2 regions of the Massilia sp. AB1 genome follow, and region 1 is predicted to be linked to the other one. Evidence: predicted binding sites of a transcription regulator. Region 1 holds the regulator's gene; the other holds the start of a gene.
The links. The regulator HrcA, encoded in region 1, represses chaperone genes, less so after heat shock. The targets are predictions, from matches to a motif close to TTAGCACTCNNNNNNNNNGAGTGCTAA.

Region 1 (7,706 bases):
ATGGCCGCGCCGCTCGCGCCCCGGCCGACGCTTGCCGTCACGGTCGGCGAACCGGCCGGCATCGGTCCTGAAATCTCGATCCGGGCGGCGTGGGCGCTGCGCCACCAGGCCAACTGCGTCCTGATCGGCGACGCGGCCTTCCTGGCGCTCACCGCCAGCCTGATCGACCCGGAGATCCGCCTGTCGGCGCTGTCGACCCAGGCCCTGCGCAACGGCGGCCTGCCGCACTTCGGCGCTGGACGCCTGGCCGTGATCGATGTGCCGCTGGCGGCCCACGTGACCCCGGGCGCGCTCGACGCCGAGAACGGCCGCGCGGTGCTGGCCACGCTCGACCTGGCCATCGAAGGCGCGCAATGCGGCTGGTTCGACGCCATCGTCACCGCGCCGCTCCAGAAGAGCACCATCAACGACGCCGGCATCGCGTTTTCCGGCCACACCGAATACCTGGCCGAGAAGACCGGCACGCCCAAGGTGGTCATGATGCTGGCCGGTTCGCCCGGCCAGGACCAGCCTTACCTGCGGGTGGCGCTGGCCACCACCCACCTGCCGCTCAAGGACGTGCCGGATGCGATCACGCGCGACAGCCTGGCCCGGGTGATCGACATCATCGACGCCGACCTGCGCGCCAAGTTCGGCATCGCCCGGCCCGTCATCCTGGTCACCGGCCTGAACCCGCACGCGGGCGAGAACGGCTACCTGGGCCGCGAGGAAATCGAGGTCATCGCGCCGGTGCTGGAGGGCGCGCGCAAGCGCGGCATCGATGCGCGCGGCCCCTATCCGGCCGACACCCTGTTCCAGCCGCGCTACCTGAAGGACGCCGACTGCGTGCTGGCGATGTACCACGACCAGGGCCTGCCGGTGCTCAAGTACGCCACCTTCGGGCGCGGCATCAACGTTACCCTCGGGCTGCCGCTGATCCGCACCTCGGTCGACCACGGCACCGCGCTCGACCTGGCCGCCCAGGGGCTGGGCCTGGCCGATTGCGGCAGCATGGAAGAGGCGATCCGCGCCGCCATGCTCATGGTGGCCGCCTCCAAGAAGACCTAACAGAAAGCAAGAATGAAACACGTCGCACGCAAGCGCTTCGGCCAGAACTTCCTGACCGATGCCCACGTCCTGAACAACATCATCGACGCCATCGGGCCGCGCCGCGGCGAGGCGATGGTCGAGATCGGCCCGGGCCTGGCGGCGATGACGGCGCTGCTGCTCAAGAGCCTCGACCACATGCATGTGGTCGAGCTGGACCGCGACCTGGTGGCGCGCCTGGAAAAAGCCTATCCGCGCGAGCGCCTCACGGTGCACTCGGGCGATGCGCTCAAGTTCGACTTCGGTTCGATTCCCGTGCCGGAAGGGCAGAGGCTGCGCGTGGTCGGCAACCTGCCGTACAACATCTCCAGCCCGCTGCTGTTCCACCTGGCCGAGTTCGCATCCGTGGTCGAGGACCAGCATTTCATGCTGCAGAAGGAAGTGGTGGAGCGCATGGTGGCCGAGCCGGGCACCAAGGCCTACAGCCGCCTGTCGGTGATGCTGCAGTGGCGCTACGACATGGAGCTGCTGTTCATCGTCCCGCCCGAGGCCTTCGACCCGCCGCCGCAGGTGGATTCGGCGATCGTGCGCATGATCCCCAAGCGCGAACGGCTGGCCTGCGACGGCGCCAAGCTGGAGCAGGTGGTGGCCAAGGCCTTCTCGCAGCGCCGCAAGGTGATCCGCAACTGCGTGGCCGGCATGTTCACCGAAGCCCAGCTGGTCGAAGCCGGCATCGATCCGGGCGCCCGTCCGGAAGCCGTGGGCCTCGAACAGTACGTGGCGCTGGCCAACTTGCTCTGAACTTTCCCTGGCGTGGACGGCTTGCCGTCCGCGCGTCGAACCGCCGCGTTATTGCGCCGCACAAGCGCACGTCATCGCGCGTTTTCCCCATTCCAGCCTGGCTTTTCCGCAGTCCGTCGCACGGCGCTGGAGCCTGGCCCCGCCTTTTCCTATAGTGCTTCCATCGACAGCCGATCTGGCTCACACCACTTACCGAAGGAGCACATCATGAACGTCCTCAAGAATATGGAAGCCGTCTTCCTCGCAGCCCTGATCGTCGTCGGCGGCAGCAGCTATGCGGTGGCCGCGACCGAAAAGGCCGCCGACAACTACGCCGCCCAGGTCTCGGTCGGCATGAGCAAGGTCGCCGTGGTGAAGGTCAGCGCCGCGCGCTGAGTTTGGCTCCGGGCTCCCTCTCCCAGGCGCGCGGGCAAAAAAAAGCCCGCCTTGGAGGGCGGGCTAAATCCAATTCTTTTCTGAGGAGAGTTGGAGGAGACAGGAGCAAGTATGCTGCGTTACAGCATATAAGTCCAATTTCTCTTTCAAATACTCGACATAAGAATTGCGTATATCTGATCAGGGATTCGCAACGCAGTTCACGTTGACGTTCTTCACGTCTTCGTCGCCCATGGTGCCGACGCCGTTGGCCACCGTACAGGTCAGGCCGGTTGGCTGGGTCAGGATGGTCACGCCGTAGGTGATGCCGTAGGCCACCGGCGCCCCGAATGCGTAGCTGGTCGCGCCCTTGAGCAGGGTGACGGTGCCGCCGGTGCTGCCGTTGGTCATCACCAGGCCGTCCGCGGTCAGGCCGGTCACGGAGCCGCCGACGGTATGCAGGTCAATGCCGCACTCGACGATGACATTGATCTTTTCCAGGCGGCCGGCCGTGTCCCGGTTGATCGGATCGCGGTAGGTCTGGGCGAAGCCGCAGTTCTGGTGCGCCGGCTCGGCGTCGATCTTGACGTTGTACTCGTCGCCGTACTCGAGCTTGTTCGGGAAGGAATAGCTCACGTCGGCGCCCGGCGTGGCCGGCGGATTGACGGTGATGGTCATGCCGTTGGTCGACAGGGTCAGGCCTGGATAGATCAGGCCCTTGGCGGTGCCCGCCACGGTGAACTCGGCTTTGCCGCCGCCGCCGCAGGCGGACAGACCCAGGGCCAGCGCCAGCGCGAGCGCCGGACGGATCAGGGAAGACTTCATGAATGACTCCAGGAGAATTTACGGGGTGCAGGTAACGGCCAGGTTGTTGATGCCGGCGGCGCCCATCTTGCCGGTGCCGTTGGCAATCGTGCAAGTCTGGCCGGCCGGCTGGGTCAGGATCGCGACGCCGTACACGCCGTCCTGCGGCACCTTGGCCATGGCGAAGCTGGTCGCGCCGGCGGCCACCGCCACGCGGTCCGAGCCGTTGACCAGCACCAGGCCGCTGCCGGTCAGGTTGCCGATGCTGCCGCCCAAGGCGTGCGTCTTGAAGGTGCAGACGACGTCCACGCGGTTGGTCGCGAAGACCGCGCGGCCCCTGGCGCCGACGACGTCGCATTTCTCGACGTTGTCCGGGGTGGTCTTGACTTCGACGTTGTACTGGGAATCGGTTTCCACCAGATTCGGGAAGTAGTACGTGCCGGCGCCGCTCGTGGTCGGGGTGACGGCGTAATCCGAGCCGCCGTTGAGGGTCAGGACCAGGCCGGTCTTGGTGACGCCGGTGAAGTTGCCGCCGATGGCGAGCTCGCCATCACTGCCACCGCCACAGGCGGACAGCGCAAGCGTGCATGCCAGCACGGCGCCGGCACGCAGGTAGGAACTCTTCATGTACTTACTCCAAAATATCGGACGGGAAAAAAGCCAAATCAGGGAAGGATGAGACAAAATCGCCCAACATTTTAGTCCATTTGGCAAGCAGCTGGTCCATTTGCCTTTGTATCACGGTGTAACCACGTCTGCACGCGATTGATTTTCGAGGACCGGCTCGCTATGCTTGGGGAGACTCCCTCTCCCCCATGCACCATGACGAGACCCTGGCCAAAAGCCGTTCTGTTCGATCTTGACGACACCCTGTGGCCGATCGCGCCCGTGATCATCGAAGCAGAAAAGATCCTGTACGCCTGGCTGGCCCGGCACGCGCCGCGCGTGGCCCAGCAATACACGATCGAGACCCTGCGCCAGGCGCGCCTGGAATTGCTCGCCAGCCGGCCCGAATTCCAGCTCGACCTGGGCGCCCTGCGCCGCGCCGGCCTGATCGCGGCCTTCGAGCAGGCGGGCGAGGATACCGCCAAGGTCGAGCTGGCCATGGTCGAGTTCTTTGCCGCGCGCAATGCCGTGATTCCCTACGACGATGTGGTGCCCGGCCTGCTGCGCCTGAAGAGCCGGGTCTTGATCGGTTCCGTGACCAACGGCAACGCCGACCTGGAGACCATCGGCCTGGCGCGCCACTTCCACGCCTCGGTCGCCGCCCACAGCTTCGGCAAGGCCAAGCCCGCTCCCGAGATCTTCCAGGCCGGCTGCGCGGCGCTCGGCGTGCGCTTTTCCGAGGCGGTGTACGTGGGCGACGACCTGCTGCTCGACGTCCAGGGCGCCCAGCGCGCCGGCCTGCGCGCCGTCTGGATGAACCGGGTCGGCAAGCGCAACGAGATCCCCCACCTGGTGCAGCCCGACGCCGAGGTGACGAGCCTGGACGGGCTGATAGCCTGGCTCAGGCGCGAGCACCATTGATGCTTGAGCTGGCGCAGCGCCGGGCTTGCGCTTGCCGTCTCGCGTCCCCACCTATCTATAATATAGGCAGCAACTCTTTTGCTTCCAAGAATCATGCAACTCGATAACCGTGCACAAACCCTGCTCAAAGCGCTCGTCGAACGCTATATCGCCGACGGCCAGCCGGTAGGTTCGCGCGCGCTGTCGAAGATTTCCGGCCTGGACCTGTCGCCGGCCACGATCCGCAATATCATGGCGGACCTCGAAGAGATGGGCTATGTGGCCAGCCCGCACACCTCGGCCGGGCGCATTCCGACGCCGCGCGGCTACCGCCTGTTCGTGGACACCCTCCTGACCGTGCAGCACATCGACGAGCAGGCGGTCGCCGCCGAGCGCATGCGCCTGCCGGTGCAGCAGCCGCAGAAGATCATCGCCAACGCGGCGCAAATGCTGTCCTCGCTGTCGCAGTTCGCCGGCGTGGTGCAGAGCCCGCGCCGCGAATCAGTGTTCCAGCAGATCGAATTCCTCCGTTTGTCTGAGAAAAGGATTCTGCTGGTGATCGTCGACCCGCGCGGCGACGTGCAGAACCGCCTGCTGCTGACCGACGTGGACTACACGCCGGGCCAGCTGACCCAGTCGGCCAATTACCTGAACCAGAACTACGCCGGCCTCACCTTCGACGAGGTGCGCGCCCGCCTGACGGGCGAACTGCGCCAGCTGCGCGACGACATGGGCCGCCTGATGCAGGCGGCGGTGGAGGCGGGCAGCGAGGCGATGGCCGAGGGCGACGACATGGTGATCGCCGGCGAGCGCAACCTGCTGTCGGTGTCGGATTTGTCGTCGAACATGACTTCGCTGCGCCAGATGTTCGAGATGTTCGAGCAGAAGACCGGGCTGATGCAGCTGCTGGACGTGTCCAGCAAGGCGGGCGGGGTGCAGATCTTCATCGGCGGGGAGTCGAAGCTGGTGCCGATGGACGAGATGAGCGTGGTGACGGCGCCGTATGAGGTCAATGGGCGGATCGTCGGGACCCTGGGGGTGATCGGGCCGACGCGCATGGCGTACGAGCGGGTGATTCCGATTGTGGATATTACGGCGAAGCTGCTGTCGAATGCGTTGAGCCAGCCGTAAAAAAGCACGCTCGTGGCGTGCTGATGAACTTGGATCCCGGCGAAGGCCGGGATCCAAGTTCGCCGATCAGCCGAAAAGCGTATTTACTGCTTCCTCGGACAATTCACCTTCACACAATTCCCATAAATCGCCAGCGCATGCTCGGCGATCTTGTACCCGCGCTCGGTCGCGATCTTGTGCTGGCGCGATTCGATCTCTTCGTCGTAGAACTCCTCGACATGTCCGCAATCCAGGCACACCAGGTGATCATGGTGCGACCCGGCATTCAGCTCATAAATGGCCTTGCCCGTCTCGAAGTGGTTGCGGTTGAGCAGGCCGGCCTGCTCGAACTGGGTCAGGACCCGGTAGACAGTCGCCAGGCCCACGTCCATGTTATCGGCCAGGAGAATCTTGTAGACGTCTTCCGCCGTCAGGTGCCGCACTTCGCTGTTCTGGAAAATCTCCAGGATTTTCAGTCGCGGCAGGGTAGCCTTCAGGCCGCTGGCCTTCAGGTCGGTCGGGTTGTTACTCATGTTTGTTGCTCGTAGTTTGGCGGAGTGCTTTATGATATAGCGTTTTGGAGCTCCCGCTCAAACGTTTTGAGGTTATCTATGCGCGTCAAACATGCCGTTTTTCATCGATTCTCCGCCCGGGCTGCCCTCGCGGCAGGCCTCGCGTGCACCCTGATGCTCTCGGGCTGCGCCAGCTGGCGCAACCAGACGCGTCCGGCAGCGCCGGTGAATACGGACCCGGCCGCCGCCGCTGCCGCCGCCGAAAAATCGGCCGCGGCCGCCAATGCGGGCGCGCAGACCACGACGGTCACCAAGCTGCAGAAATTCCTGTGGGTGTTCTCGCCCTACCGTCCGGACATCCAGCAAGGTAACTTCGTCTCGCAGGAGATGCTAAGCCAGCTGAAGGTGGGCCAGACCCGCGACCAGGTGCGCTTCATCCTCGGCAGCCCGCTGCTGACCGACATGTTCCACGGCGACCGCTGGGACTACCCGTTCTACCTGGCGCGCGGCAACGGCGAGCTGACCACCAGCCGCGTGACCGTCTACTTCAAGAACGACGTGGTCGAGCGCTTCGAAGGCGGCAACCTGCCGAGCGAGCGCGATTACATCGACCGCATCGCCGGCCCGGCCAGGATCCCGAAGAACAAGCCCGAGACCCGCCCGGTCGAACCGGTCAAGGTCGGCGGCGCACCTGTGATCCAGCCATGAGCGCACCGCTGAAGATCGCCGTTGCAGGCGCCAGCGGCCGCATGGGCCGCATGCTGATCGAAGCCATCCAGGCCGCGCCGGACGCGGAACTGGCGGGCGCGCTGGACGTCGCCGGTTCGACGGCGATCGGCATGGATGCCGGCGCCTTCGCCGGCCAGCTGACCGGCGTGATCATCCAGTCCGACCTGGCCGCCGCGCTGGCCAAGGCCGACCTGCTGATCGACTTCACGCGCCCGGAAGGCACCCTGCATCACCTGGCATACTGCGCCGCCAACGGCAAGCAGATGGTGATCGGCACCACCGGCTTCGACGAGGCCGGCAAGGCCGCGATCCGCGCCGCGGCCGAGAAGACCGCCGTGGTGTTCGCCCCGAACATGAGCGTGGGCGTGAACGTCACCCTCAAGCTGCTGGAAATGGCGGCCAGGAGCTTCTCGGAAGGCTACGACATCGAGATCGTCGAAGCGCACCACCGCCACAAGGTGGACGCGCCCTCGGGCACCGCGCTCAAGATGGGCGAGGTGATCGCAGATGCTTTGGGGCGCGACCTGAAGGAATGCGCCGTCTATGGCCGCGAAGGCGTGACCGGCGAGCGCGATCCGTCGACCATCGGCTTCGCCACCGTGCGCGGCGGCGACGTGGTGGGCGACCACACCGTCATGTTCCTGGGGACGGGTGAGCGCATCGAGATCAGCCACAAGTCGAGCAGCCGCGTGACCTACGCCCACGGCTCCCTGCGCGCCGCGCGCTTCCTGGCGGGCAAGCCGAACGGCTTGTACGACATGCAGGACGTGCTGGGCCTGAAGGCTTGATATGGCGGTCGCGGAACTGAACGGCGCGGCCATCGTCGACGAGGCCTCCTTCCACGCCGAGAGCCGGCGCGCGTTC
Region 2 (7,706 bases), on a different contig from region 1:
GGTCGAACTGCATGCCTTCCACGATGTCCAGTTCGTCGTTCAGCGACTTGCCGTCTTCGACGGTGATGACGCCTTCCTTGCCGACTTTTTCCATCGCCTCGGCGATGCGCTCGCCGATCGAGGTTTCCGAGTTGGCCGAGATGGCGCCAACCTGGGCGATTTCCTTCGAGGTGGTGGTCGGCTTGGCGATCTTCTTCAGCTCTTCGACGGTCGCTGCGACGGCCTTGTCGATGCCGCGCTTCAGGTCCATCGGGTTCATGCCGGCGGCAACGAACTTCATGCCTTCGCGGACGATGGCTTGTGCCAGCACGGTCGCGGTGGTGGTGCCGTCACCGGCGTTGTCGCTGGTCTTCGAAGCGACTTCCTTGACCATCTGCGCGCCCATGTTCTGGAGCTTGTCTTTCAGTTCGATCTCTTTGGCGACCGAGACGCCGTCCTTGGTCACGGTCGGGGCGCCGAACGAGCGCTCCAGCACGACGTTGCGGCCTTTCGGGCCCAGGGTGACCTTGACCGCGTTGGCCAGGACGTTGACGCCTTCAACCATCTTGGCGCGTGCGATATCGCCAAACACTACTTCTTTAGCTGCCATGTTCTGTATCTCCGAATGATTCGTGAATGTGTGTCAGGGAGGGGATTACTGTGCCACGACGGCCATGATGTCTTCTTCGCGCATCACCAGCAGTTCTTCGCCGTTGACCTTGACGGCCTGGCCGGAGTACTTGCCGAACAGGACGCGGTCGCCGACCTTCACTTCCAGCGGACGAACCTGGCCGTTATCCTGCACTTTGCCGTTGCCGACGGCGAGCACCTCACCCTGGTCCGGCTTCTCGGCGGCTGCATCAGGGATGATCAGGCCGGATGCGGTCTTGGTTTCCTGGTCGAGACGCTTCACGATAACGCGATCGTGCAGAGGACGAAGGTTCATGCAAAACTCCTTATCTTTCAATGGTTTGACTAGCTATCAATTGCCCCCGCATCAGGTTTTGTCGCCTGACTGCGTCGGCTGCAAAGAGTTGTTAGCACTCTCTACTAACGAGTGCTAATTATAGGGACGATAATTTGTCATTTCAAGCCACAGTGTGGCTTGTTTAACTGATCTTTTTGCGATGGCACAATCTAATGGAGGGATGTGCCCGCTCCTGGCACTTGCCTGACTGCCAAGCCGGGCAGGGTACACCCTGCTGCGCTTTCATGCCGCACGCATGTGCCGCAGAGTTCGCCGCACCGGCTGGTATTGACATTTGTGCAGCGATTCGGTTGACGGAAAAACCATCTCAGTCCTATAGTGTCGAATGATTTCCGAATTCCAAGACCTCTCAGACAAAATCGACCGGCTCGCCCAGCTGACCCAGTCGCTGCGTGCCGAGAATTACCTGCTGCGCCAGGCCAACCACTTGCTGAGCGTCGAGAACGTCGCCTTCAAGGAGCGGCTGCAGGAAGCCCAGCGCCGCGTGGAAGCGCTGCTCGGGCAGCTGCCGCCGGCCCCTGAGGCGGACGAGGGCGGTGCGGACGAAAGCGAGGCCACCCAATGATCCATCTCGACGTCACCATCATGGGCCAGCCCTACCGCCTGGCCTGCCGCGAGGGCGAGGAGCGCACCCTGCGCGAAGCCGTCCATTACCTCGACGGCAAGATGTGCGCGCTGCGCGATTCGGGCAAGGTCAAGGGCACGGACCGCATCGCCGTCATGGCCGCGCTGTCGGTCGCGGCCGAATTCCTGTCGGTGAAATCGCCCCAGGGCCCGCTGTCGGACATGTCCATCCTCGAAGTCAAGCAGAAGCTGGAAGCCATGCACACGGTGCTGGATAAGGCCCTCGCTCCGCAGGAAAATCTGTCCTGACGGTCAAAACCGTTTGACATGCCGGGCCAAGGGAGTAAACTGCGCACTACCCTGCGGTGTTCGAGATTTGCCATATATTCCTTGAACCATTCTTACGCATAGGTTGTGGAACACGTTCGATGGGCGTGAGCGTCGCTAGTCCGACGAACCCGAAATTGATCTGACCGCGACCACCTTGAACCGTTCTGGTTCGGGATGCCGGCAGAAACGGCACAGGCGGGGCAACAATACACAGGCGGTTGCGCACTCGGTACGCAACCGCTTTTCTTTTGCGCGCCGCCACCGGCGCGTTTGTTTTTGTCAGGAGGCGCCATGCGCTATTGGCTGCTCAAATCCGAGCCGGACGACATCAGCATCGACGACATCGCCGCGGAACCGGCGCGCAGCTTCGCATGGACCGGCATCCGCAATTACCAGGCAAGGAACTTCCTGCGCGAGATGCAGGTGGGCGACCTGGCCTTCTTCTACCACTCCAGCTGCGCCGAGATCGGCATCGCCGGCGTCGTCGAGATCGTCGGCACCACGTATCCGGACCCGACCCAGTTCGACGAAAGCAGCCGCTATTTCGACCCCAAGGCCACGCCGGAAAACCCCAGGTGGCTCTCGGTCGAGATCCGCTACGTGAAGAAGACCCGCCTGCTGCCCCTGGGCGAGCTGAAAAGCCATCCCGAGCTGGAGGGGATGAAGCTGCTGGCGAAAGGCAGCCGCCTGTCGGTCTCGCCGGTGGAAGCCGCCGAGTGGCGCTTCATCGAAGGCTTGTTCAAGGCCTGAGGCCCGATCAAGCGGCCTGCTTGTCCTCGGGCACAGGCTTGGTGACGTCCTGGAGCACCTGGCCGTTCTGCAGCACGATCACGCGCTGCGCCATGTTGATCGTCTCCGGGCGGTGGGCCACGATGATGCGGGTGAGCGGGATCTTGGCGATCGCCTGGTTCACGGCCTGCTCGTTCCACACGTCCAGGTGGCTGGTCGCTTCATCCAGCACCAGGATCTTCGGATTCTTGTACAGCGCGCGCGCCAGCAGGATGCGCTGCTTCTGGCCGCCCGACAGGCCGGTGCCGATGTCGCCGACCAGGGTGTTGAAGGCCATCGGCATGGCGGCGATCTCGGGCGCGATGGCGGCCAGTTCGGCGCAGCCGTAGACGCGCTGCATGTCGACCAGGGGATCGAAGAAGCTGATGTTGTCGGCGATCGAACCGGCGAACAGGGTGTCGTCCTGCATCACCGTCCCCAGCATGTGGCGGTAATTCCCCAGCCCGAGCGAACCGAGGGGCACGCCGCCCACGCGGATCTCGCCGCCGGTCGGCGTGAGCAGGCCAAGCAGCAGCTTCATCAGGGTCGTCTTGCCGCAGCCCGAAGGGCCGGTGATCGCCACGCACTGCCCGGCGGGGATACTGAGGTTGAGGCCGCGCACGACCTCGGGTTCGCTGTCGGAATAGCGGAAGCTCAGGTTCTTGATCTCGATCGCCGGCATGATGTGGCTGGCGTCGACCTCGGCGACCTCGTCGTCGCGTTCCGCTTCGGCCAGCACGATGTCGGCCACGCGCTCGCCGTGCAGGCGCATCATCCGCAGTTCGAACAGCTTGTCGATCAGGCTCGCCATGCGCTGGCTGAACTGGTCCTTGTAGCTGATGAAGGCGAACACCATCCCGATCGAGAACTCGTTACTGAGCACGGCCAGGGCCGCGAGCCAGATCACGATCACGCGTTCGCCGCTGAACAGCAGGGTGTTGGCGGTCTGGTAGGAGACCGACAGCTTGGCGATGCGCAGCTGGGCGTTGAATTCATCGGTCAGCGAATTCATCCAGCCCGAACGGCGCTCTTCGCTGCGGCCGAACAGGCGGATGCTCTGCATGCCGCGCACCGTCTCCATGAAATGGCTTTGCTGCTTGGCGGCGTGGATGATCTGTTCCGAGTTGGCGTCGCGCAGCGGGCGGTACATCGACCAGCGCAGCAGCGCGTACAGGACCACCGCCACGCAGGCCACGGCCGCCAGGGTGGTGCTATACAGGAGCATCATGATCAGGGTGCCCAGCACCAGCACGCCGTCGATGACGCCTTCGACGAACTGGGTCGTGAGGCTGGTCTGGATGCGCTGGATCGAACTGAAGCGCGACACGATGTCGCCGGTGTGGCGCTTCTCGAAATAGGGCAGGGGCAGCTTGAGCAGGTGGGCGAAGGCGTTGCCCAGCCATTGCAGGTTCAGGCTGGTGGACAGCACCGTGGTGACCCAGGAGCGGACCGCCCCGATCGCGGTCTGCAGCAGCACCAGCAGCAGGAAGCCGCAGCCCAGCACCGTGATCAGGTCGCGGTCCGAGGCCAGCAGGGCTTCGTCGACGATCCACTGCATGTAGAAGGGCGCGATCAGCGCGCACACCTGCAGGGCCAGGCCGAGCGCCAGGATCTGCAGCAGGCCGCGGCGCAGGCCGACCACCCGTCCCATCAGCGAGATCAGCGAGAATTGCTGGCGTTCTTCCCTGGCTTCGAACTGCGCGGTCGGCGTCAGCTCGAGCGCGATGCCGGTGAAGTGCTTGGCGAATTCCGCCATCGGCATGCGCCGTTCGCCCACGGCCGGATCGTGGACCACGACATGGCTGGCCGACACCGACTTGAGGACCACGAAGTGGTTCAGGTCCCAGTGCAGGATGCAGGGCAGCTTCAGTTCCGGCAGGTGCTGCAGGTCCAGCTTGAGCGGGCGCGTTTGCAGCGACAGGCCGGTGGCCATGGCCATCAGGCCCTTCAGGTTGACGCCCTTCATCGACACCGCGAAACGGCGGCGCATGCTCGGGATGTCGATCTGGTGGCCCCAGTAGCTGGCGACCATGGCGACGCAGGCGAGGCCGCATTCGGCGCCCTCGGTCTGCAGCAGCACCGGCAGGCGGCGGGTGTTCCAGAAGGCTAGCTGGGAAAGAAGAGGAAATTGCATACTCGATGGCGATCACGCTGGGCTGGACGCGGCGCACTCGCCGCGGCCAGCGGATGATTGAGAAAAGCTTGTGTGATTACAGGCGGCCTGAAATGCTGAACAGCGGCTCCAGCACCCATTCGTAGAGCTTGCGGCGCTCGAGCAGCACGCTGGCGTCGACCAGCATGCCCGAGCGCAGCGGCATCGGCGCGCCGTAGGCCTGGACAGTTTGCTTGTCGAGCTCGAGGCGGATGCGGTACACCGGCTCGGACTGGGATGCGCCCGGCAGCGCCGCCGCCGAGGTGGGCAGCTCGTCCGGACGCACCGAGGTGGTGGCCACTTCGCGTACCCGGGCCGGATGCTGGCCGAACTTCTGGTAAGGGAAGGCCTGGTAGCGCAGCAGGGCCGTCATGCCCGGCTTGATGAAGCCGACCGCATGCGAAGGCACGTACATTTCCGCTTCCAGCTTGCTGCCGTCCGGGAGGATCGAGGCCAGCGAGGTCGCGCCGCCCACGGTCTGGCCGAGGTTGGCCGTGATCGCGGTGACGGTCCCGCTCAGGTGCGCGCGGATCGGGATCTCGCGCCGCGCTTCGTTCTCGGTCAGGTCCTGCTCGAGCGTGGTCGCGTTGCGGCGCAAGGCGTTCTCGTCGCGCAGCGCCTGCACCGCGATGTCCTGTTCCTCGGCCCGGGTGGCCGTCAGGTCGCGCCGGGTGGCGGAGCGAACGCGGTCGATTTCGAGCAGGCGCTGGCGCTGGTCGAGCAGTTCGGCTTCGCGTTCTTGCAACTGCGCCGCCGAGATGTAGTTGGTCGCCTTCAGCTGGGCGAAGCGCGCCACGGTCTGCTCGGACAGGGAGATGCGCTGCTTCTGCATCAGGGCCTGGTTGTCGAGGCGCTGGATCTCGCCTTCGAGGTCCTTGGCGCGCTGCTGCAAGGCGGTGCGGCGGTGCCCGGCCTGCACTTTCGCCTGCTGCAATTCGGTACGGAAGCTGTCGCGGCGGCGCACCAGCAATTCGGAGATCAGGGCTTCCGTGGAGCGTGGATCGGCGCTGCCGCGCTCGCTGGACACGACGAACAGGATATCGCCTTCGCGTACCTGCTGGCCTTCCTTGATGCGGACTTCGCGGATGACGCCGGCCTGGTTCGAGTAGACCCGGGTGACGCCCGCGGCCGGGGCCAGCATGCCCTGGATGTGAGCCTTGCGGGTGGTCTCGAAAAAGGCGAAGAAGGCGATCAAGAGCAGGGCCAGGGTGACGAACACGCCGGTCAGGACCGCATGGCTGACCGGGCGGGTCAGGATGACGGTGCCGTACTGGCGCACCATCACATGCTCGACGGCCTGCTGGCGGAACAGCGTTTTGGCTACAGGCTCGGAAGGCTGCTTGGCAGTTTCGGAAGGCTGCTTCTCTGGTGAGTCTTTCGCATCATCATGCGAGGTGCTGACGGTGTCGCGCAAAGCAATGTCTCTCAAAAACTCGCATCCAACGAATCCGATCAGGACCGCCGCTGCGTATTAGCGTTATGTCCCGAGTATGGCATTCGCTAATAAAACATCGCAAGGAAGAAAAGCCAGATACAACAGTTTTAGCCTCAGGTTATGCGGAGGGGATCGGAATGAAGGAATGCGATGCGTGCCGGGATGGCGAAATGAACCGTCATGCATATTTCAGCGCATTTACGCTGGCGCCTGTGAATACAAGGGGAATTGCAAATGGCATGGTTGCAATAGAACCTGGCAGTCTTGGCGCGGATCGCCCGATGCACCGGGTGGTACACTGTGCCTCGGGCATATTCAGCTTGTCTCGCCGATGCCGGTCCTTATGCATCATCATTTCCCCCGCCGGATAAACCGCTTATTCGCCTGGCGCTTTCTTCATATTTCAATTTTATTGGTGTATTAATGCTTGCAAGTCTATTTGTCGAACCATCGCCTGCGGATCACGCTCCGGCAGCCAAGGGAATGTGATGGACGTCTGGTTGATTCTGGCCCTGCTGGCGATGGGCACTTTCGGCGGCTTCGCGGCGGGCCTGCTTGGCATCGGCGGCGGCATGATCCTGGTGCCCTTCATTACCATGATCTTCACGGCGCGCGGTTTCTCTCCCGACCTGGTGGTGCACATGGCGATCGCGACCTCGCTAGCCACCATCCTGTTTACCTCGCTGTCCTCGATGCGCGCGCACCATGCGCATGGGGCGATCCTGTGGCGGGTGGTGAAGCTGCTGGCGCCGGGCATCCTGGTCGGTTCCTGGATCGGGCCGTGGATCGGCAAGCAGATGAATTCCTCGGTGCTGGCGATTTTCTTTGGCGTGTTCGTGGCCTTCTCGGCGACCCAGATGCTGGTCGGGAAAAAGCCGGCAGGGACGCGCGAGCTGCCCAAGGCGCCGGGGATGTTCGCGGTGGGTGGCGGGATCGGCGTGCTGTCCGGGATCGTGGGGGCGGGCGGGGGCTTCATGTCCGTGCCCTTCATGACCTGGTGTAACGTGCGCATTCACAATGCGGTGGCCACCAGCGCGGCGCTCGGGTTCCCGATTGCGCTGTCGGGGACGCTGTCGAATATCTATTGGGGGTGGGGAGAACCGGGGCTGCCGGCGTATTCGCTGGGCTTCATCTACCTGCCGGCGCTGGCCATCATCGTGCTGGCCAGCGTGACCATGGCGCCGCTGGGGGCGAGGACGGCGCACAAGATGCCGGTGCGGCAGCTGCAGAAGGTGTTTGCGGTGATTCTGTATGCGCTGGCGGCGTATATGTTCTGGAAGGCGGTGAGCTGAAAGCTTATTGGCAGCTCTACGAACTTGGGGGGGACAATGCCACTGGCATTGTCCCCCCCAAGTTGACTTTAAGCGTGCACCGCCCGATTCCCCGGCTGCTTGTACGCCCACGCCAGCATCACCAGCGCCGCGATAATCATCGGCAGCGACAGCATCTGCCCCGAGGTGATCGGCAGCCCCGCCACGCTGATCTCCCAA

Region 2: groES (co-chaperone GroES) is a predicted target of HrcA. The motif match lies at 1,017-1,043, and genes of this name have one in related genera.

The regions. Positions count from the first base shown of each region.
Region 1 is NZ_JAGKSG010000028.1:27,568-35,273, reverse strand. It holds gene pdxA (4-hydroxythreonine-4-phosphate dehydrogenase PdxA) at 1-1,047, shown strand; gene rsmA (16S rRNA (adenine(1518)-N(6)/adenine(1519)-N(6))-dimethyltransferase RsmA) at 1,060-1,827, shown strand; gene J8847_RS16195 (hypothetical protein) at 2,035-2,202, shown strand; gene J8847_RS16190 (hypothetical protein) at 2,383-3,006, opposite strand; gene J8847_RS16185 (hypothetical protein) at 3,025-3,612, opposite strand; gene J8847_RS16180 (HAD family hydrolase) at 3,808-4,512, shown strand; gene hrcA (heat-inducible transcriptional repressor HrcA) at 4,606-5,622, shown strand; gene fur (ferric iron uptake transcriptional regulator) at 5,706-6,134, opposite strand; gene J8847_RS16165 (outer membrane protein assembly factor BamE) at 6,213-6,821, shown strand; gene dapB (4-hydroxy-tetrahydrodipicolinate reductase) at 6,818-7,630, shown strand; gene J8847_RS16155 (barstar family protein) at 7,632-7,706, shown strand, end outside.
Region 2 is NZ_JAGKSG010000024.1:48,342-56,047, forward strand. It holds gene groL (chaperonin GroEL) at 1-589, opposite strand, end outside; gene groES (co-chaperone GroES) at 635-925, opposite strand; gene J8847_RS14925 (hypothetical protein) at 1,293-1,532, shown strand; gene J8847_RS14930 (cell division protein ZapA) at 1,529-1,840, shown strand; RNA gene ssrS (6S RNA) at 1,886-2,067, shown strand; gene J8847_RS14940 (EVE domain-containing protein) at 2,153-2,611, shown strand; gene J8847_RS14945 (peptidase domain-containing ABC transporter) at 2,619-4,763, opposite strand; gene J8847_RS14950 (HlyD family secretion protein) at 4,840-6,210, opposite strand; gene J8847_RS14955 (sulfite exporter TauE/SafE family protein) at 6,705-7,508, shown strand; gene lgt (prolipoprotein diacylglyceryl transferase) at 7,577-7,706, opposite strand, start outside.